2 regions of the Pseudomonas sp. NPDC090203 genome follow, and region 2 is predicted to be linked to the other one. Evidence: predicted binding sites of a transcription regulator. Region 2 holds the regulator's gene; the other holds the start of a gene.

Region 1 (14,942 bases), on a different contig from region 2:
AGTGCGGCCCACAGCATCGATGCGACCTACACCACCCCGGTGGAAACCCACAACCCGATGGAAATGCACGCCACCGTCGCCAGTTGGGAAGATGGCCGGCTGATCGTCTACGAGGCCAGCCAAGGGGTGGTCGCCCATCGCAATTCGCTGGCGAAGATCTTTGGCCTGGTGCCGGAAAAGGTCGAAGTGCGTGCGCCCTTCATCGGCTCGGGATTCGGCAGCAAGCTGTGGATCTGGCCCCATTCGGTGGCGGCCTGCGGCGCGGCCAGAGTGCTCCAGCGCCCTGTGCAACTGGTGGTGCCGCGTCCGCAGATGTTTACCACCACAGGGCACCGGCCCGAGACGCAACAGCGCCTGCGCCTGGCGACTGACGACAAGGGCAAGCTGGTCTCGGTGCGCCATGAGTCGATCAACACCACCTCCTTCACTGACCCGTACAAGGAAAACTGCGGCACCTCGACCAAGAGCCTCTACAGTTGCGCCAACGTGCAGGTGACCCACAAGACCATCGAGGTCAATCGCGGCACGCCCACTTCCATGCGCGCACCGGGCGCGGCACCGGGGCTGTTCGCGCTGGAGTCGGCGATGGATGAGATGGCCGACAAGCTCGGCATGGACCCGCTGGCCTTTCGCAAGCTCAACGTCTCCGAACGCGACGAAAGCCAGGACCTGCCGTGGTCGAGCAACCATCTGCAGGAATGCATCGACCAGGCCGCCAAACGTTTCGGCTGGAGCAAGCGCGATCCAAAGCCGGGTTCGATGAAAGACGGCCACGAAATCATCGGCTACGGGATGGCCGCCTGCAACTGGGACGCCTATCGCACCCCGGCCGAGGCCCAGGTTTCGTTGCGCGCCGACGGCACCGCCCACGCCATCTGCGGCGTGCAGGACATCGGCACCGGCACCTACACCATCGTCGCCCAGGTGGTCAGCAGCATCACCGGCATCCCCCTGGACAAGATCGAAGTCGAGCTGGGCAATTCGTCGTTTCCGCCGGCTCCGGTGTCAGGCGGCTCATGGGCAACCGCCAGCGTGTTGCCGGCCATCGCCGAGGCCACGCGCCAGGCGGTGGAGCAATTGAAAGCCTTTTCCGCCGCACCCAAGGGCGTGTTCGCCGGGACCAAGGTCGATCAGATCAGCTTCGAGCAAGGCCAGTTGAAGAGCGGCGAGAAATCGTTCGCCATCGCCGACGTGCTCAAGGCGCAGAAACAGTCCAGCGCCTTCGGCGAGGCCAAGACCGGGATGAACGACACCAGCAAGCATTCGTTCCGCTCCTTTGGCGTGCACTTCGTCGAGGTACGCTGGGATCCGGGCATCTCCCGGCTGCGGGTTTCACGGGTGGTCAGCGCGATCGACGTCGGCAAGGTCATCAACCACAAGACCTCGCTCAACCAGGTCGAGGGGGCGATTGTCATGGGCGTGGGCATGGCGCTGTTCGAAGCCACGGACTATGACGAACGCGACGGTATGCCGGTCAACAACAACTACGCCGAATACGTGGTGCCCGTGCATGCGGACCAGCCGGAGATCGATGTAATCCTGCTGGATTACCCGGATTACGAACTCAACGAATTCGGCGCCCGGGGCATCGGCGAAATCGGCATCACCGGCCTTGCCGCCGCCGTCGCCAACGCCGTGGCCCACGCCACCGGCAAACGAATCCGTGACCTACCCATCACCCTGGACAAATTGATGGAATTGCCGCCGACCATGAGTGCGTGAAACCGGTCTTGCCGGCGGGGGCGGCCGCCAGATCGCCGACGCCGGCAAGCCGGACTGCTACGGGTGTGGGCACCTCAACCCCGTAGGAGCGCGCTTGCCCGCGACCGCGTCCTCAAGATCGCCGACGCCGGCAAGCCGGACTGCTACGGGTTTGTCACCTCAACCCTGTAGGAGTGAGCTTGCTCGCGATGGCGTCCGCAAGATCGCTCCCGCCGGCAAGCCGTGCTGCTACGGGACGGTGTACAACCAAAGATTTTGATCTTGATCTTCGTGCGCGATGGCACAGGCGCCGCAGAACGCGACGTCAAGGCGCCAGGCCGAGCGCAGGTGTCGTGGAGGGGGATGAGCGGCAGGGATGCCGCGAAAGCCGTGCGGGCCATGGATGGCCCATCATGGCGTGCCCCCGGAACGGCGCCGGAGTCGAGGGAAGTCCGAAGGACCCCAGCCTGTCGCGAAGACCTTTTGGTTACTTTTGGGGCGAATGCCAAAAGTGACCCGCCGTAAGGGCGGAAGGCGCCCTCAGCACCACCACAAACAACGGATACACACCGGATCCAAACGTCACCCAGCGACGCGGAGCGTCAAGAAACCCGTTACCACGCAGAGCGTGGGAACGATCATCACCAGCGATCAAAGCAACTCCGGCTCGATCCTATCACGCCCCGCCATCTTCGCCGCATATACCCCCGAATCCGCCCGCAGCAGCAACGAATCCCCACCCTCACCCTTGCGCCAACTGGCAATCCCGAAACTGGCCGTCACCCTGCCCACCCCGTCCACCGGCTCCGCCCGCAACGCCGCCCACAGCTCCGAAGCCAGCCCATAAGCCTGATCGCCATCGGTATCCGGGCACAGCACCATGAACTCCTCCCCGCCCAACCGACAGAACACATCACTGCGCCGCAACCGGTGACACAGCCGCTTGCAGATCGCCTGCAGAACGTGGTCGCCCACCGCATGCCCCAACTGATCGTTGATGCGCTTGAAGTGATCGACATCCAGCATCACCACCGCGAACACCCCACCATGCCGTTCGACCCGCAGCAGCTCGGCCTGCAGCCGCTCCTGGAAATAACGGCGGTTGTAGACCCCGGTCAGCGCATCGGTCACCGACATGGTGCGCAACTCTTCCTCCACGCGCTTGCGCTCGGTGATGTCCAGGCACACCGCCAGATAACCAATCCACTGATCGTGCTCGTCCAGCACCGGACTGACCTGCATGTTGACCCGCAGCTTGCTGCCGTCCTGCCGCACGAAGGTCCAGTCGTGAGCCTGATGACCGTGCTCTTCCACCGCCTCCACCAGCATCGCCTCGCAGGCCTTGATCGAGCGCCCGTAGCGCAGGCTCAACTCGCACACGTGCTCGGCCAGTTCGCTGGGCAGGTGCAACTGGCGCAGGGTCAACTGCCCGCACACATGGGCGCTGCTGTAACCGAGCATCTTCTCGGCGCCAATGTTGAACGTGGTGATGACCCCTTCCAGGTCCGTGGCGATGATCGCCACCTGGGTCGCGGCGTCCAGCACGTTGCGCAACTGGCCGTGGGCATTGCGCAGTTGCTGTTCGCGCTGGCGCAGCATCAGCGTGCGCTGCTCCACCAGGCGCAGGGCACGCTGACGCTGGCTGATCAGCGCGTAAAGCAAGGCACTGAGCATGAAGCTCAACAGCGCGCCGAGCACCACCACGCTGTCGTTCGATGAGGGGTTGGTGCCGATGAACAGCGCGGTCGGACGAATCATCAGCCGATAATCGCGCCCGGCGAAGGTCAGCATCTGACTGACATGCAGCTCATCGCCCACGGCCTGGGCGGTGGATTCGTACAAGAGGTCCGGCGGTTGCCCTGCAGTAATGTCCTCCAGAGTCAGGGCCAGATTGTCCTGATCGGTGGTCGGCAGGCCCTCGGTCAACATCTTGCGCAGGCTGATCACCGCCATCAGAAACCCTTGCAGGGTTCCCGCCCCCGGTACGCCGATGTGCGGACGGCTCATCACCGGCGCCACCAACAGCACGCCCTTGCGGTTTTCCTCTTCCAGCCCGACCAGCTCCATGCGCGGCGATGCCGCCATGCCGTTCGCGCGGATGGCTTGCTCAAGGGTGGCCTGGCGCCGGCTTTCGGAGTTCACGTCAAACCCCAATGGCAGTGCCACCGTGCTACGGCTTTGGGTGTAGCGCACGGGGAAATACACCGGACGCGGCTGGGCGGTCTTCAGGCGCTGCTGGTCGTCGAGGTCGCGGATGGAAAAATCCCGCAGCCCCGATTGCTGCGCAGTGCTTTCGAATTGCGGGCGGTCAGCATCGATCACTCTGGGCGCCCAGGAATAGGCCTGAGTGAGGATCAGCAAGGGGTGGGCGAAACCGTTGAATTCTTCTTCGGAGACATCATCGGAATAGACGAAAAACCGTCGCAGACCATCCAGACGGCGAATCTGGCCTTCGAGCCGGTCCTGCACGCGGCTGACCCGTTCGCTGGCAAGCCATTCAAAGCGTTGGCGCAACTGGTGCTGATAGACCTGGACATTGGCCAGTGCCAGCATCGCGGTGAGCAGCACGCCGGCTGCAAACACAAGCGAAGCCACCACCCAGGACGAGGTGTCCACTTTGATCAGACCTAGGATCTTGGCGCTTGCCTGGTTTGACGACATACGCAGAACTCATGACGCCACAGAGCTGCCGCAACGCGCGGCCAGAGTTCACTTATAGCTATTTGCCACTAATTTGCCTAGGCTCTGTACGAAAAGTCCTGATACTCGGTCATGCTGCGTTGAAAACAGCCTCAGAATGCTCACTTACAACCAGTAAAGTCGGGCGCGACCCCGGCCGTTCCTCGGCTGTTTTCGCCTTGCCTTACCTTCGTCTCAAGACATTTCGTACGGAGCCTAGTGCTGTGTGTCGCTCTGTCTGGAAGCTGCGATGCGCTGACCGGGCCGGTCAGCGCATCGATGGGCATCACCGGGCGGTGATTTTCCAGGCGCGGTGGATTTTCCCGTTGCGGGCGAAATCCGGGTCGATGGTCTGCTGAGTGATTTCCTCGACCGAATAGCGCTCGGCAAGGTTTTCTTCCAGCTGGAACTTGCGGAAGTTGTTGGAGAAATACAGCACGCCGCCACTGGCCAGGCGCGCCATGGCCAGGTCGATCAGTTGCACCTGATCGCGCTGCACGTCGAACACCCCTTCCATGCGCTTGGAGTTGGAGAAGGTCGGCGGGTCGATGAAGATCAGGTCGTACTCGTCGCGGCTGGCTTCCAGCCAGGCCATGACGTCGCCCTGCTCCAGGCGGTTCTTGTCGGAGAAACCGTTGAGCGACAGGTTGCGCCGCGCCCAGTCCAGATAGGTTTTCGACAGGTCGACGCTGGTGGTGCTGCGCGCGCCGCCCTTGGCCGCGTGCACGCTGGCGGTGGCCGTATAGCTGAACAGGTTGAGGAAACGCTTGCCCGCCGCCTCGCGCTGGATGCGCATGCGCATCGGGCGATGGTCCAGGAACAGGCCTGTATCCAGGTAGTCGGTCAGGTTGACCAGCAACTTGATGCCGCCTTCCTGCACTTCCTGGAACTTGCCCTGGGCGCTCTGGCGTTCGTACTGTTTGGTGCCGCTCTGACGCTCGCGACGCTTGACCACTACGCGGCTCTTGTCGATGTTCAGCGCCTGGGGAATGGCCGCCAGCGCATCGAACATGCGGATCGACGCCTTCTGCGGGTCGATGGACTTGGGCGCGGCGTATTCCTGGACGTGGACCCAGTCGTGGTACAGGTCGATGGCCATGGCGTACTCGGGCATGTCGGCATCGTAGACGCGGTAGCAGTCGATGCCCTCGCGCTTGACCCACTTGCCCAGCGCCTTGACGTTCTTTTGCAGACGATTGGCGAACATCTGCCCGCCTTCGCTCAGGCGCGGCTGCTCGATGACCGGCGCCGGAGCCGGCACTGGCTTGATCGGGTTGCCGTTCTTGTTGAACTTGCGCTCCTGCGGCTCGTCCGGGGTCTGGTCGTAGGCCGCCTGTTCGCGCTCGGCCTGACGCTCCTCGGGGGTGCGGCGCTCGCCGGTGACGAACTGGTCGGGCAACACCTTGATGAGCAGCAGCTTGCACGGCAAGGCGCCGTTCCAGAAGGCGTACTGTTTGTGGCTGCGAATGCCCATGCGCTTGCCCAGGTCCGGCGCGCCGGTGAACACCGCCGCTTCCCAGTTCAGGCAGGCCTGACGCAGGCGCTCGCCCAGGTTCTGGTAGAGGTACAACAGGCTCGCTTCGTCACCCAGGCGCTCGCCGTAGGGCGGGTTGCAGATGACCAGGCCCTTCTGGTTCTGGTCCGGGCGCGGCTCGAAGGTGCCGACCTCGCCCTGGTAGATCTTGATCCAGTCAGACAGGCCCGCACGCTCGACGTTATTGCGACCCGGCTGGATCAGGCGGGGATCGGCTTCGTAGCCGCGAATCCACAGCGGCGGTTTGGCAAGACCGGCCTCGGCACGGGCCAGCGCTTCGTCATGCAACTTGCGCCACAGGGCCGGAACGTGGCCCAGCCAGGCCGAGAAGCCCCAACGCTCGCGCTTGAGGTTCGGTGCAATATCGGCGGCAATCATCGCAGCTTCGACGAGGAACGTACCCACACCGCACATCGGGTCCGCCAGCGCGCCACCCTCGGCGGCAATGCGCGGCCAGCCGGCACGGATCAACACCGCGGCGGCGAGGTTTTCCTTCAGCGGTGCCGCACCTTGCTGCAGACGGTAGCCGCGCTGGTGCAGGCTGTGGCCGGACAGGTCCAGCGACAGGATCGCCTCGCCACGGTCCAGGCGCAGGTGCACGCGCAGATCCGGGTTCAGCTTGTCGATCGAAGGCCGGTCGCCCTCAGGCGTGCGCAGCTTGTCGACGATGGCGTCCTTGACCTTCAAGGCGCCGAAATGGGTGTTGTCGATCCCCGAGCCGTGGCCGCTGAATTCAACGGCCAGGGTGCCATCGGGTTCCAGGTGGTCGGCCCACTCGATGTCATTGACGCCGTGGTAGAGGTCTTCGGCGTTCTTCATCGGGAAACGCTTGAGCACCAACAGCACGCGGTTGGCCAGACGCGACCACAGGCACAGCCGATAGGCGGTTTCCATGTCGGCACTGCCACGGATGGTCGAGGTGTGTTCGCGGGTTTCGAGCAGGCCAAGTGCAGTGGCCTCCTCGGCGAGCAGACCTTCGAGGCCTTTGGGGCAGGTGAGAAAAAGTTCGAAACGGTCCGACATGAGTATTCCAGGCCTGTTGGCTGTGAGTGGCGGGACGACGCATCGTCCCGCCCGATTTACAACAGGCGTCTTTCGTGGAGAACGCCTGCGCGGCACACCGGTTGTGCCAATGCCGCGACGATACATTTCGTCTGCGGCGTTTATGCTCGCCAGAAACACCCGGCGCGCATTTTGATATTAAAAAACCACTATTCAGCCCGACAACGGAAGTAATAAAAAGTCACATCCTTGACCCTTCGTCGTTTTAAATCTGACGTCAATCCGCCATCATTTGCATATGAGAACGACTCGCAAATTTCATCAAGACCCTCGTTTCAGGGCGCTTGGCTGAAAAAAACCACTCGAAACGATTCAGCACTTATGGCCTTTATGCTTCAAGGGTTACGTTCTTATGACAAAACGGTCATTCACAACGTCCCGCCCAATGGTTAGAAATCACCACAGGCCGTCGCCGCAACGACGATGGCACCAAGGCCCGCGACGCCGGCAGCGGGCATTCAACGGCAGAAGATTTCTGCCCGACCTCGACCTGAGGTCTCCAGGGACATTACAGTCAACAAACGAGGGCAACACCCTATGAGAAGACTTAAGCGTGATCCGTTGGAAAGAGCTTTTTCGCGCGGATATCAATACGGCGTAACTGGTAAATCCCGTGAGCTTTGCCCCTTTACTCTACCGTCAGTACGTCAAGCCTGGATCAACGGCTGGCGCGAAGGACGCGGCGACAACTGGGACGGTATGACCGGCACTGCGGGTATACACAGACTCAACGAACTTCACGCGGTCGGCTGACACTCAACAATCGACGGTACAACCCGACTTATCAAGGTTTCTTCAAACAGAGAGATCGGAAAAAATCAGCTTCGTTTGCAAATAACCATGCACGTCCCATCCGGACGGCGGGCTAGCGCCCAAAGAGGGGCTCCATAGCGGAGCCCCTCTTTTTTGGGCTTGAAAAAACAGCGCTTAGCGGGACATCGCCGCGATGGCGTCAACCGACTCGCGAATCAGCGCCGGCCCCTTGTAGATGAAACCCGAATAGATCTGCACCAGGCTGGCACCGGCTGCGATCTTCTCGGCCGCATGACGGCCTTCGGTGATGCCGCCGGCCGCGATGATCGGCAACTTGCCGCCCAGTTCGCCCGCCAGCACCTTGACGATATGGGTGCTCTTCTCGCGCACCGGCGCACCCGACAGGCCACCGGCCTCATCGGCATGGGGCAGCCCTTCAACGCGTTCACGGCTCAGGGTGGTGTTGGTGGCGATGACCGCGTCCATACCCGATTCCAGCAAGGCGCTGGCCACCAGTACGGTTTCCTCGTCGCTCATGTCCGGGGCGATCTTGATCGCCAACGGAACGCGCTTGCCGTGGATCCCGGTCAGGGCTTCCTGGCGCACACGCAGCGCTTCGAGCAGTTGCTTGAGCGAATCGCCGAACTGCAGGCTGCGCAGGCCCGGGGTGTTGGGCGAACTGACATTGACGGTGATGTAGCTGGCGTGGGCATAGACCTTGTCCAGGCAGATCAGGTAGTCGTCGACGGCGCGCTCGACCGGCGTGTCGAAATTCTTGCCGATGTTGATCCCCAGCACGCCATTGTACTTGGCCGCCTGCACGCGGCTGACCAGGTTATCGACGCCCAGGTTGTTGAAGCCCATGCGATTGATGATGCCCTCGGCATGGGGCAGGCGGAAAATCCGCGGCTTGGGGTTGCCCGGCTGCGGACGCGGCGTGACGGTGCCGATCTCGACGAAACCGAAACCCAGTTGCGCGAAGCCGTCGATGGCCGCGCCGTTCTTGTCCAGGCCCGCGGCCAGGCCCACCGGGTTCGGGAACTGCAAGCCCATGACCGTCACCGGCAACCGCACGGGCGCCTTGTTGAACAGGCCATTGAGCCCCAGGCGACCGCCTGCACCGATCAGGTCGATGGACAGATCGTGGGAGGTTTCCGGGGAGAGTTTGAACAGTAACTGGCGGGCCAGGTTATACATGGGCGGGCGCGGCTCGATTGCGGCTGAAGTCAGCCGCCGATTATAGACGTGCGCGGGGGTGAGTGCGAGGCATGTCGGCAACTTTGCGCGCCGGCCCGGCATCGCTGGCATATCGCTTGCTTGAGCCTGTACAGCCGGCGCGACCCAACGGCGGGTCCTGTCCGGGACAATGGCGTCGCGATCGTCCGGGCAGCGTTCGGAGGATGCGGCGTTTTTTTATGGAAGGCAGGCAGCCTTCAGGCGGAACCGACAATCATGACTGACAGCCTCAACAGCCCACTGGCCTGGATCAACGGCAGCGATGCACCGGAACTGAACAGCATCGATGTCGGCTTCATGGCCCTGACCGACAGCGCCTCGTTGATCGTCGCCGCCACCCAGGGCTTCGCCCAGCCCTACGGCCTGAACATCAACCTGCGGCGCCAGCCTTCGTGGTCGGCGCTGCGGGACAAGCTGATCAATCGCGAACTGCACGCCGCACACAGCCTCTACGGCCTGATCTACGCCGCGCAACTGGGCATCGGTGGCCCCGCCACTGACATGGCCGTGCTCATGGGCCTGAACCAGAACGGCCAGAGCATCAACCTGTCCAGTGCGCTGAAGGATCAGGGCGTGGTCACTCCTGAGGCGCTGGAGCAACGCACGCACCAAAGCGAGACAAAACTCACCTTCGCCCAGACCCTGCCCACCGGCAACCACGCGATGTGGCTGTATTACTGGCTGGCGAGCCAGGGCATTCACCCGCTGCAGGACGTCGACAGCGTGGTGGTGCCGCCTGCGCGGATGGTCGATCACCTGGAGGCGCAGCGTATCGATGGCTTCTGCGTGGGGGAGCCCTGGGGTGCGCGGGCTGTGAGCCAGAACCTGGGGTTCACCCTGGCGACGTCCCAGACCATCTGGCCCGATCATCCGGAGAAGGTCCTGGGCTGCAGTCGCGAGTTCGTCCAGCAATACCCCAACACCGCGCGTGCGCTGGTGATGGCGGTGCTCGACGCGAGCCGTTTCATCGAGCAGAGCCTGGACAACCGCCGCAGCACCGCGCAGATGCTCAGCGGTGCCGATTATGTGAACGCCCCGGTCGAGGACATCGAGGCACGCCTGCTGGGCGAATACAGCGACGGGCTGGGCAATCACTGGCAGGATCATCACGCCTTGAGTTTTCATCGCAAGGGCCAGGTGAACATGCCCTGGCTGTCGGACGGCATGTGGTTCATGACCCAGTTCCGCCGCTGGGGCCTGCTGCGCGAAGACCCTGATTACCTGGGCGTCGCCCGGCAGGTGCAGCAATTGGCGCTGTACCGCCAGGCCGCCGAAGCGATGGATATACGGGTGCCGAGCGATTCCATGCGCAGCAGCCAGTTGATCGACGGCAAGGTCTGGGATGGCAGCGATCCGGCCGGGTACGCCCGCAGCTTCACCCTCCACGCACTGGCCGATTGCGCGCCTGTCGCCGCTGATCACTGAGGAGACGCCTGCATGCTGCGAATCCTGTTGATCAACGACACGGCGAAGAAGGTCGGGCGTCTCAAGAACGCGCTGACCGAGGCGGGTTTCGAGGTGATCGACGAGTCCGGCCTGGTCATCGACCTGCCCAAACGGGTCGAGGCCGTGCGCCCGGACGTGATTCTGATCGACACCGAATCCCCGAGCCGCGACGTGATGGAGCAGGTGGTGCTGGTCACCCGCGACCAGCCCCGCCCGATCGTGATGTTCACCGACGAGCATGACCCAGGGGTGATGCGTCAGGCGATCAAGTCCGGGGTCAGCGCCTACATCGTCGAAGGTATTTACGCCCAGCGTCTGCAGCCGATTCTCGACGTGGCCATGGCCCGGTTCGAAAGCGACCAGGACCTGCGCGCGCAGTTGCACGCCCGTGACCAGCAACTGGCCGAGCGCAAACGCATCGAGACGGCCAAGGGTTTGTTGATGAAGATGAAGAGCTGCAACGAAGAAGAGGCCTACACCCTGATGCGGCGCCAGGCCATGAGTCGACAGCAGAAGCTGATCCAGGTCGCCGAGCAGATCATTGCCATGAGCGAGTTGCTGGGCTGACCTCAAGGGCCTCCCCGCGGGCAAGCCCGGCTGCTACGGGATTGGGGGTAGACCTGATGCCACGTCCTCCCGCTGACCGTAGCAGCACGGCTTGCCGGCGGGGCGATTTCGCGGGCGCTGACGCCGGCAAGCCGGACCGCTACGGGATTGGGGCGAGTACAACATCCGGGAATACACACAATCCCTGTGGGAGCGGGCTCGCCCGCGAAGGCGTCAGGCCTGACGCTTCGATGTCGCCTGGCACGCCGCCGTCGCGGGCAAGCGCGCTCCTACAGATAAGGGGCAAGCGGTGCTCGCAGAGCCGGACTGCTACGGGATTGGGACGAGTACGACATCCGGGAATACACACAATCCCCTGTGGGAGCGGGCTCGCCCGCGAAGGTGTAAGGCCTGACGTTTCCATGTTGCCTGCCACGCCGCCGTCGCGGGCAAGCGCGCTCCTACAGATAAGGGCCAAGCGGTGCTCGCAGCAACTCCGCATAACCGTAGCAGCACGGCTTGCCGGCGGGGCGATTTCGCGGGCGCTGACGCCGGCAAGCCGGACTGCTACGGGATTGGGGTGACCTGGGTGCGCTGGCCCAGGTTTTGCTAGGTAGACCACACAGGTAGCCAACGGCGGTTGCCCCACTTTCGACAAAGACGTCGCACACCCCTTCGCCATGGGCGGACAGGGTTGCGACGTTTTTTCGTTCTGGTCCCGGAAACGGGCCGGGTGGAGCGCCGGGCTGGTGCTTCACCTGCAAGACCTGACCCGTGACGGTGCGCCGCACCCGGCACGCGCAACACATTCCTGCAGATGAGGTGTTAGATGAATACAAGCTTTTGGAAAGCCGGCCATAAACCCACGCTGTTTGCAGCCTTCCTCTACTTCGACCTGAGTTTCATGGTCTGGTACCTGCTGGGCCCTCTGGCGGTGCAGATCGCCACCGACCTGCACCTGACCACGCAACAGCGCGGGCTGATGGTGGCCACGCCGATTCTGGCCGGAGCCATCCTGCGCTTCCTGATGGGCATGCTGGCTGATCAGTTGTCACCCAAGACCGCCGGGATCATCGGCCAGGTCATCGTCATCGTCTCGCTGTTCTGCGCCTGGCAACTGGGGATCCACAGCTATGAACAGGCGCTGCTGCTGGGCGTTGGCCTGGGCATGGCAGGGGCCTCGTTCGCCGTCGCCCTGCCCCTGGCGTCCCAATGGTATCCGCCGCAGCACCAGGGCAAGGCCATGGGGATCGCCGGGGCCGGTAACTCGGGCACCGTATTCGCCGCGCTGATCGCGCCGCTACTGGCCGCAAGCTTCGGCTGGAACAACGTGTTCGGCTTCGCCGTGGTGCCGCTGCTGTTGACCCTGCTGGCCTTCTCGCTGATGGCGAAAAACGCGCCGGAACGCCCGAAGGCCAAGTCCATGGCGGACTACTTCAAGGCGCTGGGTGACCGCGACAGCTGGTGGTTCATGTTCTTCTACAGCGTCACCTTCGGCGGCTTCATTGGCCTGGCGAGCGCCCTGCCCGGCTACTTCAACGATCAATATGGCCTAAGCCCCGTGACCGCCGGCTACTACACCGCTGCGTGCGTGTTCGGCGGCAGCCTGATGCGTCCGCTGGGCGGCGCAATGGCCGATCGCTTCGGCGGCATCCGCACCCTCTCGGGCATGTACGCGGTGGCAGCGATCTGCATCGCCGCCGTAGGCTTCAACCTGCCCAGTTCCTGGGCTGCCCTGGCACTGTTCGTCGCCGCGATGCTTGGCCTGGGTGCCGGCAACGGCGCGGTGTTCCAGTTGGTGCCCCAACGCTTTCGCAAGGAAATCGGCGTCATGACCGGCCTGATCGGCATGGCAGGCGGCATCGGCGGCTTCCTGCTGGCCGCAGGCCTGGGCGCGATCAAACAGAACACCGGCGACTACCAACTGGGACTCTGGCTGTTCGCCCTGCTGGGTGTGCTGGCGTGGTTCGGCCTGATGAACGTCAAGCGCCGCTGGAGAACCACCTGGGGTTCGGCCGCCGTGACCGCAGCACGTGTCTGACGCCAACGAGGCTTGACGATGAACCAGCCACTGACGCTGAAACCCGAGCCTGCGGTCGGCCTGCAACTGCGCTTCGCCGAATTCAGCGCCAGTGGCCCCAGGGCGGAAAACCAGGACGCCACCCGCCTGGTCACCCCTGCCCCGGCGCTTGCGGCCAGCAAAGGCTATGTCTTTGCGCTGGCCGACGGTGTGAGTCAGTGCGTCGATGGGGGTTTGGCGTCCCGCTCGACCCTCCAGGCACTGGCCATGGATTACTACTCCACGCCCGAAACCTGGGGCATCGCACAGGCGCTGGACCGCCTGCTCCTGGCGCAGAACCGCTGGCTGCAAGCCAATGGCCTGCTGACCACCCTCAGCGCGCTGGTCTTGCGCGGGCGCCGCTTCACCCTCGCCCACGTGGGCGACTGCCGCGTCTATCGCTGGCTGGATGGCACCTTGCAGCGCATCACCGAGGATCACGTCTGGGAGCAGCCGGACATGCAGCACGTGCTCAAACGCGCGCTGGGGCTGGATCAGTATGTGGTCATGGATTACCGGGACGCCGAACTACGTGAGGGCGAACGCTTGCTGCTGGTCAGCGACGGAGTCTGGGCCGTGCTGGGCGACGATCGCATCCGCTCGACTCTCAATGAGCAGAACGATCTGGACGCCGCTGTACGCACCCTGGTGCAGTCGGCGCACTTGGCGGGCAGCCAGGACAACGCCAGTGCAGTGCTGATCGAAGTCCTGCAACTGGGCAGCGACACGCTGGGGGACACGCTGCTGCAATTGCAGCAAGGGCCAGTGCCCCCGCCGCTCAAGCCGGGCCAGCACTTCGAGGGCTGGAAGGTTCAGTCCCGCCTTGGCGACTCACGCCAGTCACAGCTGTATCGGGTCTACGACGGTCAGCAACAGCCCTGGCTGCTCAAGACACTGCCGGAGACCCGCCATGACGACAATAGCGCGGGACAGGCGCTGTTGCTGGAGGAATGGTTTCTGCGGCGTGTCGCGGGGCGTTTCTTTCCCGAGGTGCATCCATTGGCGGATCGTCAGCACCTGTATTACGTCATGCGCGAGTACCCGGGGCAAACCCTGGCGCAGACGTTCGCACGGCAAGGCCCGATGGCACTGACGCCCTGGCTGAGACTTGCACGGGATCTGCTCAGCGCGCTGGGCCTTTTGCATCGACGCAACATCGTGCACCGGGACATCAAGCCGGAAAACCTGTTGATCGACGAAGACGGCGAATTACGCGTGCTGGATTTCGGCCTTGCCTTCTGCCCCGGCCTGTCGGCTTCGGCGTCGGGTGACGTTCCCGGCACACCGAGCTACATCGCACCAGAAGCCTTCGAAGGCGCAGAGCCTGCAGCGTCCCTGGACCTGTATGCCGCGAGTGTCACCCTGTATTACCTGCTGACAGGGCATTATCCCTACGGTGAGATCGAGGCGTTCCAGCATCGGCGATTCGCCCGGCCCATTCCTGCCAGCCGCTATCGTCCGGACGTGCCCGAGTGGATCGAACGGCATCTGGATCAGGCCTTGCAGGCAGATCCCGGCAAGCGATTCGAGACGGCCGAGCACTGGCTTTCGCAATTGCAAAAGGGAGAAGTTGCCACGCTGAATATCCGCCCGAGGCCCTTGCTCGAGCGCGAGCCCGTCAAGGTCTGGAGAACGGTGGCATTGCTGTCATTGCTGTTGAATCTTGTGCTGTGGATCTGGTTATTCCGGCGTTGAACAGGCGTCGATTACACCTGGATATTCACCGAAGTTGGTGGCGACCGCAGGAATATTAAATTGCCACTAACCAGGCAGTTCATCGGTACATTCACCGATACCTCACGGCTACATATCCGACATGGTCCCGGTAGTTCAGAACCCGAATCCAGAAAAAGAAAAACCCGGCCGGAGCCGGGTTTTTCGCAAAGCGTGGGCTAATTACTTAGCTTGAGCTTCGACTTGTGCTTC
Region 2 (14,942 bases):
CAACAGCGGCTTGTCCTTCAGGAAAAACGCGTGGTAGGCGTGGGCCAGCACCTCATCGGAACCGTTGCCGAGGAACACACGGTTGGCCTCGACGCCGTAGTAACGCGCGACCGACTGCTTGAGCAGGTCGCTATTGGGGTCCGGGTACAGGCGCAGGTTGTCATTGACCTCGGCGCGCATCGCCTCGATCGCCTTGGGCGACGGGCCGTAGGGGTTCTCGTTGGTGTTCAGCTTCACAAGCTTGGTCAGCTTGGGTTGTTCGCCCGGCACGTAAGGCACGAGGTCACGGACAAAAGGACTCCAGAACTTGCTCATGCTCACTTGCCTTCCTGTTGGTTATCTTTGATCCGGTACTCGGCGCTGCGGGCGTGGGCGGTCAGCGACTCGCCGCGGGCCAGCACCGACGCCGTCTTGCCCAGCTCCGATGCACCCTGCTCGGAGCAGAAGATGATCGAAGAGCGTTTCTGGAAGTCATAGACCCCCAGCGGCGAGGAGAAGCGCGCAGTGCCGGACGTCGGCAGCACGTGGTTGGGGCCCGCGCAGTAGTCGCCCAGGGCTTCCGAGGTGTGACGGCCCATGAAGATCGCACCGGCGTGGCGAATCTGTGGCAGCCAGGCGTCAGGATCGGCAACCGAGAGTTCCAGGTGCTCCGGCGCAATGCGGTTGGCGACTTCGATGGCCTGATTCATGTCCGCCACCTTGATCAGGGCACCGCGACCGTTGATCGAGGTGTTGATGATCTCGGCGCGCTCCATGGTCGGCATCAGCCTGGCGATGCTCGCCGCAACCTTGTCGAGGAACTCGGCATCGGGGCTGACCAGAATCGCCTGGGCGTCTTCGTCGTGCTCGGCCTGGGAAAACAGGTCCATGGCGATCCAGTCCGGATCGGTCTGGCCGTCGCAGACCACGAGGATTTCCGAAGGACCGGCAATCATGTCGATGCCGACCTGACCAAACACGTGACGCTTGGCCGTGGCCACATAGATGTTGCCGGGACCTACGACCTTGTCCACCTGCGGCACGCTTTCGGTGCCGTAGGCCAGGGCCGCGACAGCCTGGGCGCCACCGATGGTGAACACCCGGTCAACGCCAGCGATGCAGGCAGCGGCCAGCACCAGTTCGTTGATCTCGCCGCGCGGAGTCGGCACGACCATGACGACTTCGCCGACGCCCGCGACCTTGGCCGGAATCGCGTTCATCAGTACCGAAGACGGGTACGACGCCTTGCCGCCCGGCACATACAGGCCGGCGCGATCCAGCGGGGTGACCTTCTGGCCCAGCACAGTGCCGTCGGCTTCGGTGTAGCTCCAGGAATCCTGTTTCTGCCGTTCGTGGTAGCTGCGCACGCGGTCAGCGGCCTTTTCCAGCGCCTGGCGCTGAGCGGGGGTGATGCGGGCCAGCGCCAGTTCCAGACGCTCGCGCGGCAGGATCAGGTCGGACATGGACGCCACCTGCAGGCCGTCGAAACGCTGGGTGTACTCAACCAGTGCCGCATCGCCGCGCTCGCGCACGTTCTTGATGATGTCCAGCACACGCTGATTGACCGAGTCGTCAGACACACTTTCCCAGCTCAGCAGATGAGCCAGATGTCGGGCGAAATCCGGGTCAGCAGCGTTGAGTCGGCGAATGGTGTTTGGAGTGGTCATAGCGTGAGCCTCAATAAATGGCAATTTCTCAGGAGCCTTGAATGCAAAGGCAGGAGCCTAAGCTACCAAGCCATCCGCGCAGGCACCTGAGAAATTTGGCTATGACACGGATAGCTGGGCGCAACTTTGTTTAAAGTCGCGCGAAACAGTCAACCGCGGTGTCGCGACTCTACGGCAGTGCGCAGGGTGTCGATCAGCGACTGGATACGGGCGTGCTGCATCTTCATCGATGCCTTGTTCACCACCAGGCGCGAACTGATGTGAGCGATCAGTTCCTGAGGTTCGAGACCGTTGGCACGCAGGGTGTTGCCGGTGTCGACTACGTCGATGATCTTGTCGGCCAGGCCCACCAGCGGCGCCAGCTCCATGGAGCCGTACAGCTTGATGATATCGACCTGACGACCTTGTTCTGCGTAATAACGCTTGGCAACGTTGACGAACTTGGTCGCCACGCGCAGACGGCCGCGAGGCTCGGCAGCGCCAACGGCACCTGCGGTCATCAGCTTGCACTGGGCAATCTGCAGATCCAGTGGCTCGTACAGGCCCTGGCCGCCGTATTCCATCAGGACGTCCTTGCCCGCCACACCCAGGTCAGCCGCGCCGTGCTCGACATAGGTCGGCACATCGGTCGCACGCACGATCAGCAGACGAACGTCTTCCTGAGTCGTGGGGATGATCAACTTGCGGCTCTTGTCCGGATTCTCGGTCGGCACGATGCCCGCAGCAGCGAGGAGCGGCAGGGTGTCGTCAAGGATTCGGCCCTTGGACAGTGCGATGGTCAACATGGGAAACGTCAGTCCTTATCAGCAAGCGCGAGCCGGGAAGCAATGGGCGCCCGACAATCTTCAAGTCGAAACCGCAGGACTCGAAGCGAAACGATTCAATGGGTCAAGCCTTGAGCTGGCTTGCCCGCCGCCCGTGCCGAACCTGCACGGGCGACGGCAAGCCTGAGAGACTGTTAGCCCGGTACGCGACGGATTTTCGCGCCCAGCATCTGCAGTTTCTCTTCGATGCACTCGTAACCACGGTCGATGTGGTAGATGCGGTCGATCAATGTGTCGCCCTGGGCCACCAGCGCCGACAGCACGAGGCTGGCCGATGCACGCAGGTCGGTCGCCATGACTGGCGCGCCCTTGAGCTTCTCGCAGCCAGTGACGATGGCCGTGTTGCCTTCGACCTGGATCTGCGCGCCCATGCGGTGCATTTCATACACGTGCATGAAGCGGTTTTCGAAGATCGTTTCGATGATCGCGCCAGTACCTTCGGCGATGGCGTTCAGCGAGATGAACTGCGCCTGCATGTCGGTCGGGAACGCCGGGTACGGAGCGGTGCGCAGGTTCACGGCCTTCGGACGCTTGCCGTGCATGTTCAGCTCGATCCAGTCCTCACCGGTGGTGATTTCGGCGCCAGCTTCACGCAGTTTTTCCAGAACGGCTTCGAGAATGGTCGGATCGGTGTCCTTGACCTTGACGCGGCCACCGGTCACGGCAGCAGCGACCAGGTAGGTGCCGGTCTCGATGCGGTCAGGCATGACGCGGTAGGTCGCCTTGCCCAGACGCTCGACGCCTTCGATGGTGATGGTGTCGGTGCCAGCACCGGAAACCTTGCCACCCATGGCGTTGATGAAGTTTGCCAGGTCGACGACTTCAGGCTCACGAGCGGCGTTCTGCAGCACGCTGCGACCACGGGCCAGCGCGGCGGCCATCATGATGTTTTCGGTACCGGTCACGCTGACGGTGTCGAAGAAGAAGTGCGCGCCACGCAGGCCGCCTTCCGGCGCTTTGGCCTTGATGTAGCCGCCTTCGACTTCGATGATCGCGCCCATGGCTTCCAGGCCACGGATGTGCAGGTCAACCGGACGCGAACCGATGGCGCAACCGCCAGGCAGCGCGACTTCGGCTTCACCGAAGCGGGCAACCATCGGACCCAGTACCAGGATCGAGGCGCGCATGGTTTTCACCAGCTCGTACGGCGCGACCAGGGTCTTGATGGTGCGAGGATCGATCTCGACGCTGAGTTTCTCGTCGATGATCGGCTCGATGCCCATGCGGCCGAACAGCTCGATCATGGTGGTGATGTCGTGCAGGTGCGGCAGGTTCTGGACCGTCACCGGCCCATCGGCCAGCAGGGTTGCAGCAAGAATCGGCAGGGCAGAGTTCTTCGCCCCGGAAATGCGGATTTCGCCATCAAGACGAACGCCGCCAGTAATAATCAGTTTATCCATTGGAATCTCGACGCCAATTAGGCTCAGGTGCGCTCGGCCCATGCAGCGCGGCTGAAAAATTTCATGGTGACCGCGTGGATGCTGCCATCGGCGATCCATGGGTTCAAATGCGTGTAGATCTGCTGCTGGCGCTTGACCGGACTTAGTGTAGCCAGTTCATCGCTGATAACGTTCAGCTGGAAGTTGCAGCCTTCGCCTTCAACTTCGACCTGGATCTCTGGCAGCTTACCTTCAAGGAAGCTCTTAACTTCTACGGCCTGCATGCTTAACCTCAATCGGCGCCCTGTGCGCGCGGGTCGGCCATGATACAAAAAAGCCCTCTCGTTGCGAACCCTGCTTTACCAGGTGCCGGACGAGGGGCTTGATCGATGATAGCAATCAATGTTGTTCGAACAGCTCGGTCAGACCCGATACCTGTGCGATTTCTCTCATGTCTTCGGGCAGCGCACGAACGCTGACCGACTTGCCGGCCGCCTGGGCGTCACGCATGAACGCCAGCAGCAGGGCCAGGCCCACGCTGCTGGATTTCTGCACGGCGGAGCAGTCGAGCACCAGCGTCGGTGAATCACTGGCCTTGATCAACTCGGCACCCTGCTTGCGCAGCGCGGGGCCGGTACGGTAGTCGAGCACGCCGAACAGCTTGAGCTCGCTGCTGCCGACGGCCGTCACACAGGCTTCAGTCATTTGACGACCTTGTCAGGCGAGTTCTCGGTCTCCTGCTTGGCCTTGGCGACTTCGCCGGCCCAGCCATCGATGGTCTTGTCCAGGTTGTTGCCGTTGCGCTGCATGGCATCGGCGAACTGATCGCGGAACAGCTTGCCGATGTTGATGCCGTTGATGATCACGTTGCGCACTTTCCACTCGTCATTGATTTTGACCAGTGTGTAGGACACAGGGTAAACGGCGCCGTTGTTGCCCTTGACCGACATGTCGACCGAGGTGCGGTCGGCGCCCTCTTCCTTGGCCGGAGCCACGGTGATGCCCTGGTTGTTGTACTCCAGCAGTGCGTTGCCATAGAACTGGATCAGGCTGCGCTTGAAGTTTTCCTGGAAGCGCTGCATCTGGGCCGGGGTGGCGTTGCGCGAATACTTGACGGTCATGATGCTCTTGGAAATGCCGTCAGCATCGATGACCGGCCCGACGATGCCGTTGAGCGCGTCGTAGAAGGCCTGCGGGTTGGTCTTGTAGCTTTCCTTGTTCGCGGCAAGGTCGGCCAGCAGTTGCTTGGTGGTGTTGTCGACAAGGTCATGGGCCGACGATGTCGTCGCTGCCGCGTTGGCAAACAGAGGCAGGGCAGCCAGCAGCACCAGAAGGCCACGGCGCAGAATCGAGATCATGAAAAAACTCCTCATTTGGCGTCTTTACCCACGGAATTGAGCAGGAATTTACCGATCAGGTCCTCGAGCACCAGGGACGACTGCGTGTCGTGAATGGTGCCGCCGTCTTTCAACAGCTTGTCATCGCCACCGACGCTGATGCCGACGTATTTCTCGCCCAGCAAGCCTGCAGTGAGAATAGAAGCCGTGGAGTCCGAAGGCAGATTATTCACGCGCTTGTCCACTTCCATGGTCACGCGACCGGTGAAGGTGTCGTGGTCCAGATCGATTGCAGTGACCTTGCCGATGGTCACACCGGCCATGGTCACCTTCGCTCTGACAGTCAAACCGGCGATATTGTCGAAATTTGCGTAAAGTTTATAGCTGTCGGCTGTCGTGCTGGCGGAGAGACCGCTGACGCGCAGGGCCAGCAGGAGCAAGGCCAGGATGCCAGCCAGCAGGAACAGGCCGACACCGGTTTCGAGGGCGCGGTTTTGCATCAGAAGTCTCCAAACATCAAGGCGGTCAAAATAAAGTCCAGGCCCAATACGGCCAACGAGGCGTAGACCACGGTCTTGGTCGTGGCGCGACTGATCCCCTCGGATGTGGGCTCGCAGTCATAGCCTTGAAACACGGCAATCCAGGTGACCACAAAAGCAAAGACAACGCTTTTGATCACACCGTTGATGACATCATTGGGGAAGGAAACGCTGTTCTGCATGTTCGCCCAGAACGAGCCTTCGTAGACGCCCAGCCAGTCGACAGCCACCCACGAACCACCCCAGATACCCACCACACTGAAAATGATGGCGAGCACCGGCAGCGAAATGAAGCCGGCCCACAGGCGGGGCGCGACGATGTACTTGAGGGGGTCCACGCCGATCATCTCGAGGCTGGACAACTGCTCGGTGGATTTCATGTTGCCGATTTCAGCGGTCAGCGCCGAGCCGGCACGACCGGCGAACAGCAACGCGGTCACCACCGGCCCCAGTTCACGCAGCAGCGTCAGGGCAACCATCTGCCCGACGGCCTGCTCGGAGCCGTACTTGGCCAGGATGCTGAAACCCTGCAGGGCCAATACCATGCCGATGAACACGCCGGACACGACGATGATCGCCAGCGACATGACGCCCACCGAGTAGAGCTGGCGAACCAGCAACTGGAAACCGCCGCCGATCCCGCCTCGCCCCAGCAAGGCATGGACCAGAAAAATCCCCGAACGCCCCAGTACCGCAACTATGTCGATCGCCGAACGCCCCATCAGGCGTATACGATCCATCAATGACTTTCTGCGCATCAGCGCTTCCCCAAAAGATCTTCGCGATAATCCGGTGCCGGATAGTGAAATGGCACAGGGCCGTCTGGATCCCCTGTCATGAACTGGCGAATGCGCGGGTTGTCCGACTGCATCAATTCCTGCGGCGTGCCCTGCCCCAGCACCTGACCGTCCCCGACCACATACAGATAGTCGGCGATGCTGGCAGTTTCGGCCAGGTCGTGGGAAACCACGACGCTGGTGATCCCCAGTGCATCGTTGAGCAGGCGGATCAGGCGCACCAGTACGCCCATGGCGATCGGGTCCTGCCCCACGAAGGGCTCGTCATACATGAGGATCTGCGGATCCAGTGCAATGGCCCGGGCCAGCGCCACGCGGCGCTTCATGCCCCCGGAGAGCTCGTCGGGCATCAGCTCGACGGCACCGCGCAACCCGACCGCCTGCAATTTGAGCAGGACGATATCGCGGATCATGTCTTCGGGAAGCTGGGTATGAACCCGCAGCGGAAAGGCCACGTTTTCGAAAACGTCGAGATCGGTGAACAGCGCACCGCTCTGGAACAGGACCCCCATCTGCTTGCGCGCATCGAACAGATCGCTGCGCGAGAGCTTTGGCAGGTTCTGGCCGTTGACCCAGACTTCACCGCTGGCCGGGCGCAGTTGCGCACCCATCAGCCGCAGCAGAGTGGTCTTGCCACTGCCCGACGGCCCCATGATGCCGGTGACTTTGCCCCGGGGGATGCGGATGTCGACATTATTGAAGATGCTGCGCGTACCGCGTTTGAAGGACACACCCTTCAATTCGACCGCGTAGGCGTTATCGGCACTCATCTAAACTCCTTGCGATGCAGCCTCTCTCTCAGATGCTGCGTCCTTGAAGAACGACACACTGTCTGGGGGGGCCGAACAAGCGGCGAACTATACCACCGCTGTCGTACGCAGCCAAAGCTCCAACATTACAAGGCGTTAAAGGCAGCGCAAACGGCGGTTGCAGTGCAAATTTCCTGCAACACTCCTGCCCTGGGCGGTGCAGGAACTGACGGACAGGCACTTTGAATAAACAAACATCCGCAATGAAGCGTGAGGCTTTTCAACATTGTCGCTATAATCCCCGCCTTTTCAGCAGACCGATCCTCTCCAGACATGACCGACGCCCGCGACCTGATCCAATCGGCACAATGCACCATCCGCCTTGAAATAGAGGCCGTGGAGGGTTTGCTCGCGCACATCGATAGCGATTTCGTCAGTGCGTGCCAGATGATCCTGGCCAGCAAAGGGCGGGTTGTGGTGGTCGGGATGGGCAAGTCAGGGCACATCGGCAAGAAGATCGCCGCGACCCTGGCCAGCACCGGCACCCCGGCGTTTTTCGTGCACCCGGCCGAAGCCAGCCATGGCGACATGGGCATGATCACCGCCGACGACATCATCCTGGCCCTGTCGAACTCGGGCACGACCAACGAAATCGTGACCCTGCTGCCGCTCATCAAGCGCCTGGGCATCAAGCTCATCAGCCTGACCGGCAACCCCGAGTCGACGCTGGCCAAAGCCGCGGACGTGAACCTCAATGCCCGGGTCGAGAAAGAAGCCTGCCCGCTGAACCTGGCCCCGACCTCCTCGACCACGGCGGCACTGGTCATGGGCGACGCACTGGCAGTGGCCCTGCTCGACGCACGCGGTTTTACCGCCGAAGATTTCGCCTTCTCCCATCCAGGTGGCGCCCTTGGCCGCCGCCTGCTGCTCAAGGTTGAGCACGTGATGCACACCGGTGGCGAGCTGCCTGTGGTGGCGCGCGGAACACTGCTGCGCGACTCGCTGATGGAAATGACCCGCAAGGGCCTGGGCATGACCGCCATCGTCGAGACCGACGGACGCCTGGCCGGGATCTTCACCGACGGCGACTTGCGCCGTACGCTGGACCGCCCTATCGATATTCGCCAGGCGACCATCGACGAAGTGATGACCGTGCACGGCAAGACCGTCCGCCCGGACATGCTCGCGGCACAAGCCCTTAAAATCATGGAAGACAACAAGATCAGCGCGCTGATCGTGGTGGATGAAACCGACCGTCCGGTGGGCGCCTTCAACCTCCAGGACCTGCTGCGCGCGGGAGTCATGTAAATGAGCGGTGATATGAACGACCTGATGCAACGCGGCAAACAGATCAAGCTGGCAGTGTTCGATGTCGATGGCGTCCTCACTGACGGTCGCCTTTACTTCCTTGAAGACGGCAGCGAGTTCAAGACCTTCAACACCCTGGACGGTCAAGGCATCAAGATGCTGATCAATTCCGGCGTGACCACCGCTATCATCAGCGGTCGCAAGACCCCGGTCGTCGAGCGTCGCGCCAAAAACCTGGGTATCGCCCATCTGTACCAGGGCCGTGAAGACAAGCTGGTGGTGCTCGATGAACTGCTGGCGCAATTGAACCTGAGCTATGAACAGGTTGCCTATCTGGGTGACGACCTGCCCGACCTGCCGGTGATTCGCCGGGTAGGCCTGGGCATGGCCGTGGCCAACGCCGCAGGTTTTGTGCGCGAGCATGCACACGGCGTTACCCGGGCACGGGGCGGCGAAGGCGCTGCCCGGGAATTCTGCGAGCTGATCCTGAACGCCCAGGGCAACCTCGAAGCGGCCCACGCCGCCTACTTATAGAAGCGTACTTATGCTGAGCAAAAGATTTCGCACATTTCTGATCTTCGGTGCACTGGGACTGCTGCTTGCAGCGGCCGGCTACTGGAACATCAGCCCGGAAAGCTTCATGGACCAGCCAAAGGTTGCCGTGGACGAGAGCGCCATCGACTACTATGCGATGAACGCCCACAGCATCCAGTACCTGCCCGACGGCACCCAGCAGTACGACCTGACGGCGGACAAGGTCGAGCACCTGAAGGCTACCGACGTGACCCTGATGACCACCCCTGTGCTGCAGATGTACCGTGGCACCGAGTTTCCGTGGCATGTACAGAGCGTACGCGCCGAGGTTTCCCCGGGCGGCGATCATGTCGAGCTGATCGACAACGTGCGCATCAACCGCACCGACGAACAGAACCGCACCACCATCATCACCAGCACCCGCATGACTGTCTTCCCTCAGAAGCAATATGCGGAAACGGCCCAACCCGTTAGAATCGACGGCTTCAACGGCGTGAGCACCGGTACGGGTATGAAAGCCTATCTAAAAGAAAGCAGGATACACCTGCTATCGAACGCAAGAGGACAGTATGAGGCTCCTTAAAACCCTCCCTATTTTGCTCGGCCTGGGCGCAGCACTGGGAAGCGTGAGCGCCTGGGCTCTGCCGAACGATCAGGATCAGCCTATCCGCATTCAGGCCGACGACGCCCAGCTCGATGACAAGCAAGGCATCGCCACCTACACCGGTAATGTGATCATTACTCAGGGCTCGATGAAGGTCACCGGCAACAAGGTGACCATGACCCGCACCCCGCAAGGTGACATCGACGTCGTGACCTCGGTGGGCAACCTGGCCTACTTCGAGCAGTTGCAGACCGCTGGCGACCCCAAACCCGTTCAGGGCTGGGGCGTGACGATCCAGTACCATGCGCCGCAAAACCGCATCGTGCTGATCGACAAGGCCAAGGTCATCGACAAGGACAACAACGTGACCCAGGGCGAGAAGATCGTCTATGACACCGTGCGCAAGCTGGCCAGCGCTGGCCGCGCCACCGGCAGCAAGGTCACCGAAGCGCGTCCTCGCGTCGACATGGTGATCCAGCCGAAAAAGAAAACCGACCAGCAGAAGGCGCAGTAATGGCGACGCTGAAAGCCCAACACCTGGCCAAGGCCTACAAAAGCCGCCAGGTGGTACGTGACGTCAGCCTGTCCATCGACAGCGGCCAGATCGTTGGCCTGCTCGGCCCCAACGGTGCGGGCAAGACCACCTGCTTCTACATGATCGTCGGCCTGGTGCAGGCCGACCAGGGCCGCGTGCTGATCGACGAACAGGACGTCAGCCACCAGCCGATGCACGGGCGTGCCCGTGCCGGCATCGGCTACCTGCCGCAGGAAGCCTCGATCTTCCGCAAGCTGTCGGTGTCGGACAACATCATGGCGATCCTGGAAACCCGCAAGGAACTGGATCGTGCAGGACGTCGCAAGGAACTGGAAAGCCTGCTGCAGGAATTCCACATCACGCATATCCGCGACAACCTGGGCATGAGCCTGTCCGGTGGTGAGCGTCGTCGTGTCGAAATCGCCCGCGCACTGGCCACCGCACCGAAGTTCATCCTGCTCGACGAGCCATTCGCCGGTGTCGACCCGATCTCCGTGGGCGATATCAAGCAGATCATCTACCATCTCAAGGCGAAGGGTATCGGCGTTCTGATCACCGACCACAACGTGCGCGAAACCCTCGACATCTGCGAAACCGCCTACATCGTCAACGACGGGCAGCTGATTGCAGAAGGTGACGCTGAAACCATCCTGGCCAACCAGTTGGTCAAGGAAGTGTATCTCGGCCACGAGTTCCGCCTGTAAACAGGGGGCTGACAAGGGGTTGGCCGGCGACCGCTGCATGCGCCTCATCGCCAACCCCGGATTAATTGTCGCCACACCCTAGGCAAACACTTCGGTTTCAGGCATATAATTTGCTTAATTTGGCGCCCCGGCGCCCAGTAGTGGATGGCGCGGATGCGCCGGCGAATAAGGTGTTAAGCCCCTGCCATGAAACCTTCGCTAGTCTTGAGAATGGGCCAGCAGCTGACGATGACACCGCAGCTGCAACAGGCCATCCGCTTGCTCCAATTGTCCACGCTGGATCTCCAACAGGAAATCCAGGAGGCACTGGAGTCCAACCCCATGCTGGAACGCCAGGAAGAAGGCGACGACTTCGATAATGCCGACCCGATGGCCGACAACATCGAAAACAAGCCCAACGCCGACGTTCAGGAACCGACCTACCAGGAATCCGCCCCCACCGTCGACAATCTCGAAGACGGCGAGTGGAGCGAGAGCGAGCGCATCCCCAACGAACTGCCGGTCGACACCGCCTGGGAAGACATCTACCAGACCAGCGCCAGCAGCCTGCCCAGCAACGACGATGACGAGTGGGACTTCACCACCCGCACCTCGGTCGGCGAAAGCCTGCAAAGCCATCTGCTGTGGCAACTGAACCTGGCGCCGATGTCCGACACTGACCGCCTGATCGCCGTCACGCTGATCGACTGCATCAACAACCAGGGCTACCTGGACGAGTCCCTGGAAGAGCTGCTCGACGCGTTCGACCCGGAACTGGACATCGAGCTGGACGAAATCGAAGCCGTCCTGCACCGCATTCAACAGTTCGAGCCCGCCGGCATCGGCGCCCGCACCCTGAGCGAATGCCTGCTGCTGCAATTGCGCCAGTTGCCTGCCAAAACCCCGTGGCTGGCCGAAGCCCAGCGCCTGGTCAGTGACTACATCGACTTGCTGGGCAGCCGCGACTACTCGCAACTGATGCGCCGCATGAAGCTCAAGGAAGATGACCTGCGCCAGGTCATCGAACTGGTCCAGAGCCTCAACCCGCGTCCTGGCTCGCAGATCGAATCCAGCGAAGCCGAGTACGTGGTGCCCGACGTGATCGTGCGCAAGGACAACGAGCGCTGGCTGGTGGAGCTGAACCAGGAAGCCGTGCCGCGCCTGCGAGTGAACCCGCAGTACGCAGGTTTCGTGCGTCGTGCCGACACCAGCGCCGACAACACCTTCATGCGCAACCAGTTGCAGGAAGCGCGCTGGTTCATCAAGAGCCTGCAAAGCCGCAATGAAACCCTGATGAAAGTCGCGACCCAGATCGTCGAGCACCAGCGCGGCTTCCTGGAGTACGGCGACGAGGCGATGAAGCCGTTGGTCCTGCACGACATCGCCGAGGCGGTGGGCATGCACGAATCGACGATCTCGCGGGTCACCACGCAAAAGTTCATGCACACGCCTCGCGGCATTTACGAACTGAAGTACTTCTTCTCCAGCCACGTGAGCACCTCCGAGGGCGGTGAATGCTCGTCCACGGCCATTCGCGCGATCATCAAGAAACTGGTTGCCGCGGAAAATCAGAAAAAGCCGTTGAGTGACAGCAAGATCGCTGGTTTACTGGAGGCACAAGGCATCCAAGTGGCCCGTCGCACAGTCGCCAAGTATCGCGAATCCTTAGGGATAGCCCCTTCGAGCGAGCGCAAGCGACTGATGTAAAGGCAGGCTCTGTACGAAATGTTTTAAGACGTAGGTAAGGCAAGGCTGTTTTCAGCGCAGCATGACCGGGTCTCAAGACTTTTCTTACTAGAACCTAGAGGTCACGAGCCACAGCGTTCCAGTGGCAGGTACTCAGCCTGCCTCTTAATGCACTGGCAACGAAGGAGAAGCTGTATGCAAGTCAACATCAGTGGACACCAACTGGAAGTGACCAAGCCCCTGCGCGAGTACATCGAGCTGAAGCTGAAAAAGCTCGAAGGGCACTTTGACAAGATTACCAACGTGCAGGTGACGATGGCCGTCGAGAAACTCAAACAGAAGATCGAGGCCACCCTGCATATCCACGGTGGAGAGGTCGTAGCCAATGCGGAGCATGATGACATGTACGCGGCAATCGACCTGCTCACTGACAAGCTGGACAGACAACTGCTCAAACATAAGGAAAAGCAGCAAAGCATCCTCAAAGGTGCGGCCGCTCGCTGACGCTCCCCCTCCATGATCCGACTTGAAAATATCCTGACCCCTGGCCGTTCATTCGTGAACGTGCCAGGCGGCAGCAAGAAAGCAGTACTCGAAGAGATTGCCCGACGCATCGGCGAAGAAGTTCCCGAGTTCGACTGGCAAGACGTCTACGAAAGCCTACTCGCCCGTGAAAAACTGGGGTCTACCGGTTTTGGCAACGGGATCGCCATCCCCCACTGCCGATTCAAGGGCTGCCAGGCACCGGTGAGTGCCGTGCTGCACCTGCAACGACCTGTCGACTTCGACGCCATCGACGGCGCTCCGGTTGACCTGCTGTTCGTGCTGCTCGTCCCTGAAGCAGCGACCGATGCCCACCTCGAACTGCTTCGCCAGATCGCCAGCATGCTCGACCGTGCCGACGTCCGCGCAAGCCTGCGCGAGGCCAAGAGCAGCGAAGAGCTGTACAACGTCGTGCTTCGCGTACAGAACGGTCACTGAACATGCGCATGATCATCGTCAGCGGTCGCTCCGGCTCCGGCAAGAGCACGGCCCTCGATGTTCTCGAAGACAGTGGCTTCTACTGCGTCGACAACCTGCCGGCCGGCCTGCTCCCAGAGCTTGCCGAGCGGGCGCTGATCAACACGGAACTGGCAGAACCGCTACTGGCCGTCTCCATCGACGCCCGTAACCTGCCCAGTCACCTGACCCGTTTTCCGCGAATGCTCGAAGAGGTCCGCGGCCGCCACATCCGCTGCGACGTCCTGTTCCTGGATGCCGAAGAGTCGACACTGCTCAAGCGCTTCTCCGAAACCCGCCGCCGCCATCCGCTGAGCAACGCAACACGCTCGCTGGCCGAGGCCATTCGTGACGAAAAGACGCTGCTGGGGCCGATCATCGACCTGGCCGACCTGACCATCGACACCACGCACCTGAATCTCTACCAGTTGCGCGACACCCTCAAGCTGCGCCTCCTGAACAAACCCGAGCCCGGCACCGCCTTCCTGATCGAGTCGTTCGGCTTCAAGCGCGGCATGCCCGTGGATGCCGACCTGGTCTTCGATGTGCGCTGCCTGCCCAACCCCTACTGGAAGCCGGAGTTGCGCGAGCAGTCCGGCCTCGACCTGCCGGTGGCCGAGTACCTGGCCGCACAGCCGGATGTCGAAGAGATGTTCCAGGACATTTCCTCGTACCTCAACAAGTGGTTGCCGCGCTTCGCCGCCAGCAACCGCGCCTACGTCACCATTGCCATTGGCTGCACCGGCGGGCATCACCGCTCCGTCTACCTGACCGAACGCCTGGGTCAGGCCCTGCAACAATCGCTCAAGAATGTTCAGGTCCGCCACCGCGACCTAAGCTGAAAGGATCCCCAACGCGATGCCCGCTCATCAGATCACCATCATCAACAAGCTGGGCCTGCACGCCCGCGCGGCCGCCAAGTTCGTGGGCGTGGCCGGAAAATTCCCCTGCCAGATCCGCGTCGGCCGCACCCCGGAAAGCATGGTCGACGGAAAAAGCATCATGGCCGTGATGATGCTCGCCGCAGGCAAAGGCACCGAGATTCACCTGCTGACCGAAGGCGACGACGAACAAGCAGCGCTGGAAGGGCTGATCGAGTTGATCAACAACAGGTTTGATGAGGGGGAGTGATTGAGGCGCCAAGTCAGTTGGCAAAGTTCTCGATCTTGATTTGCCCCTCCGGAAAGGTCGCGACGATTTCCAACTCTCCCCCCATAGCCCGGATATAGTCGCGCAACGTACTGATGTACATATCGGTACGACGCTCCATCTTCGAGATGGCCGCCTGATTCACATGCAACGTCTTCGCGAGCGTCGCCTGG

Evidence for each region. The regulator sigma-54, encoded in region 2, starts transcription at its own class of promoters, with help from an activator protein. The targets are predictions, from matches to a motif close to ANTGGCATNNANNTTGCTNT.
Region 1: the regulator sigma-54 is predicted to act here: its motif matches at 9,030-9,049, upstream of ACIPO9_RS23480 (CmpA/NrtA family ABC transporter substrate-binding protein).

What each region holds. Positions count from the first base shown of each region.
Region 1 covers NZ_JBIVCV010000015.1:113,982-128,923, reverse strand. The annotation lists gene ACIPO9_RS23505 (xanthine dehydrogenase family protein molybdopterin-binding subunit) at 1-1,722, shown strand, start outside; gene ACIPO9_RS23500 (diguanylate cyclase) at 2,353-4,362, opposite strand; gene rlmKL (bifunctional 23S rRNA (guanine(2069)-N(7))-methyltransferase RlmK/23S rRNA (guanine(2445)-N(2))-methyltransferase RlmL) at 4,667-6,937, opposite strand; gene rmf (ribosome modulation factor) at 7,514-7,729, shown strand; gene ACIPO9_RS23485 (quinone-dependent dihydroorotate dehydrogenase) at 7,904-8,926, opposite strand; gene ACIPO9_RS23480 (CmpA/NrtA family ABC transporter substrate-binding protein) at 9,182-10,390, shown strand; gene ACIPO9_RS23475 (ANTAR domain-containing response regulator) at 10,403-10,978, shown strand; gene ACIPO9_RS23470 (nitrate/nitrite transporter) at 11,787-12,998, shown strand; gene ACIPO9_RS23465 (protein kinase) at 13,017-14,711, shown strand; gene ACIPO9_RS23460 (OmpA family protein) at 14,913-14,942, opposite strand, start outside.
Region 2 covers NZ_JBIVCV010000007.1:213,020-227,961, forward strand. The annotation lists gene hisC (histidinol-phosphate transaminase) at 1-315, opposite strand, end outside; gene hisD (histidinol dehydrogenase) at 318-1,646, opposite strand; gene hisG (ATP phosphoribosyltransferase) at 1,796-2,431, opposite strand; gene murA (UDP-N-acetylglucosamine 1-carboxyvinyltransferase) at 2,605-3,870, opposite strand; gene ACIPO9_RS14455 (BolA family protein) at 3,894-4,133, opposite strand; gene ACIPO9_RS14460 (lipid asymmetry maintenance protein MlaB) at 4,249-4,554, opposite strand; gene ACIPO9_RS14465 (phospholipid-binding protein MlaC) at 4,551-5,207, opposite strand; gene mlaD (outer membrane lipid asymmetry maintenance protein MlaD) at 5,219-5,686, opposite strand; gene mlaE (lipid asymmetry maintenance ABC transporter permease subunit MlaE) at 5,686-6,483, opposite strand; gene ACIPO9_RS14480 (ATP-binding cassette domain-containing protein) at 6,483-7,292, opposite strand; gene ACIPO9_RS14485 (KpsF/GutQ family sugar-phosphate isomerase) at 7,605-8,579, shown strand; gene kdsC (3-deoxy-manno-octulosonate-8-phosphatase KdsC) at 8,580-9,113, shown strand; gene lptC (LPS export ABC transporter periplasmic protein LptC) at 9,124-9,696, shown strand; gene lptA (lipopolysaccharide transport periplasmic protein LptA) at 9,683-10,231, shown strand; gene lptB (LPS export ABC transporter ATP-binding protein) at 10,231-10,956, shown strand; gene ACIPO9_RS14510 (RNA polymerase factor sigma-54) at 11,143-12,642, shown strand; gene hpf (ribosome hibernation-promoting factor, HPF/YfiA family) at 12,817-13,125, shown strand; gene ptsN (PTS IIA-like nitrogen regulatory protein PtsN) at 13,138-13,602, shown strand; gene rapZ (RNase adapter RapZ) at 13,605-14,462, shown strand; gene ACIPO9_RS14530 (HPr family phosphocarrier protein) at 14,479-14,751, shown strand; gene ACIPO9_RS14535 (XRE family transcriptional regulator) at 14,765-14,942, opposite strand, start outside.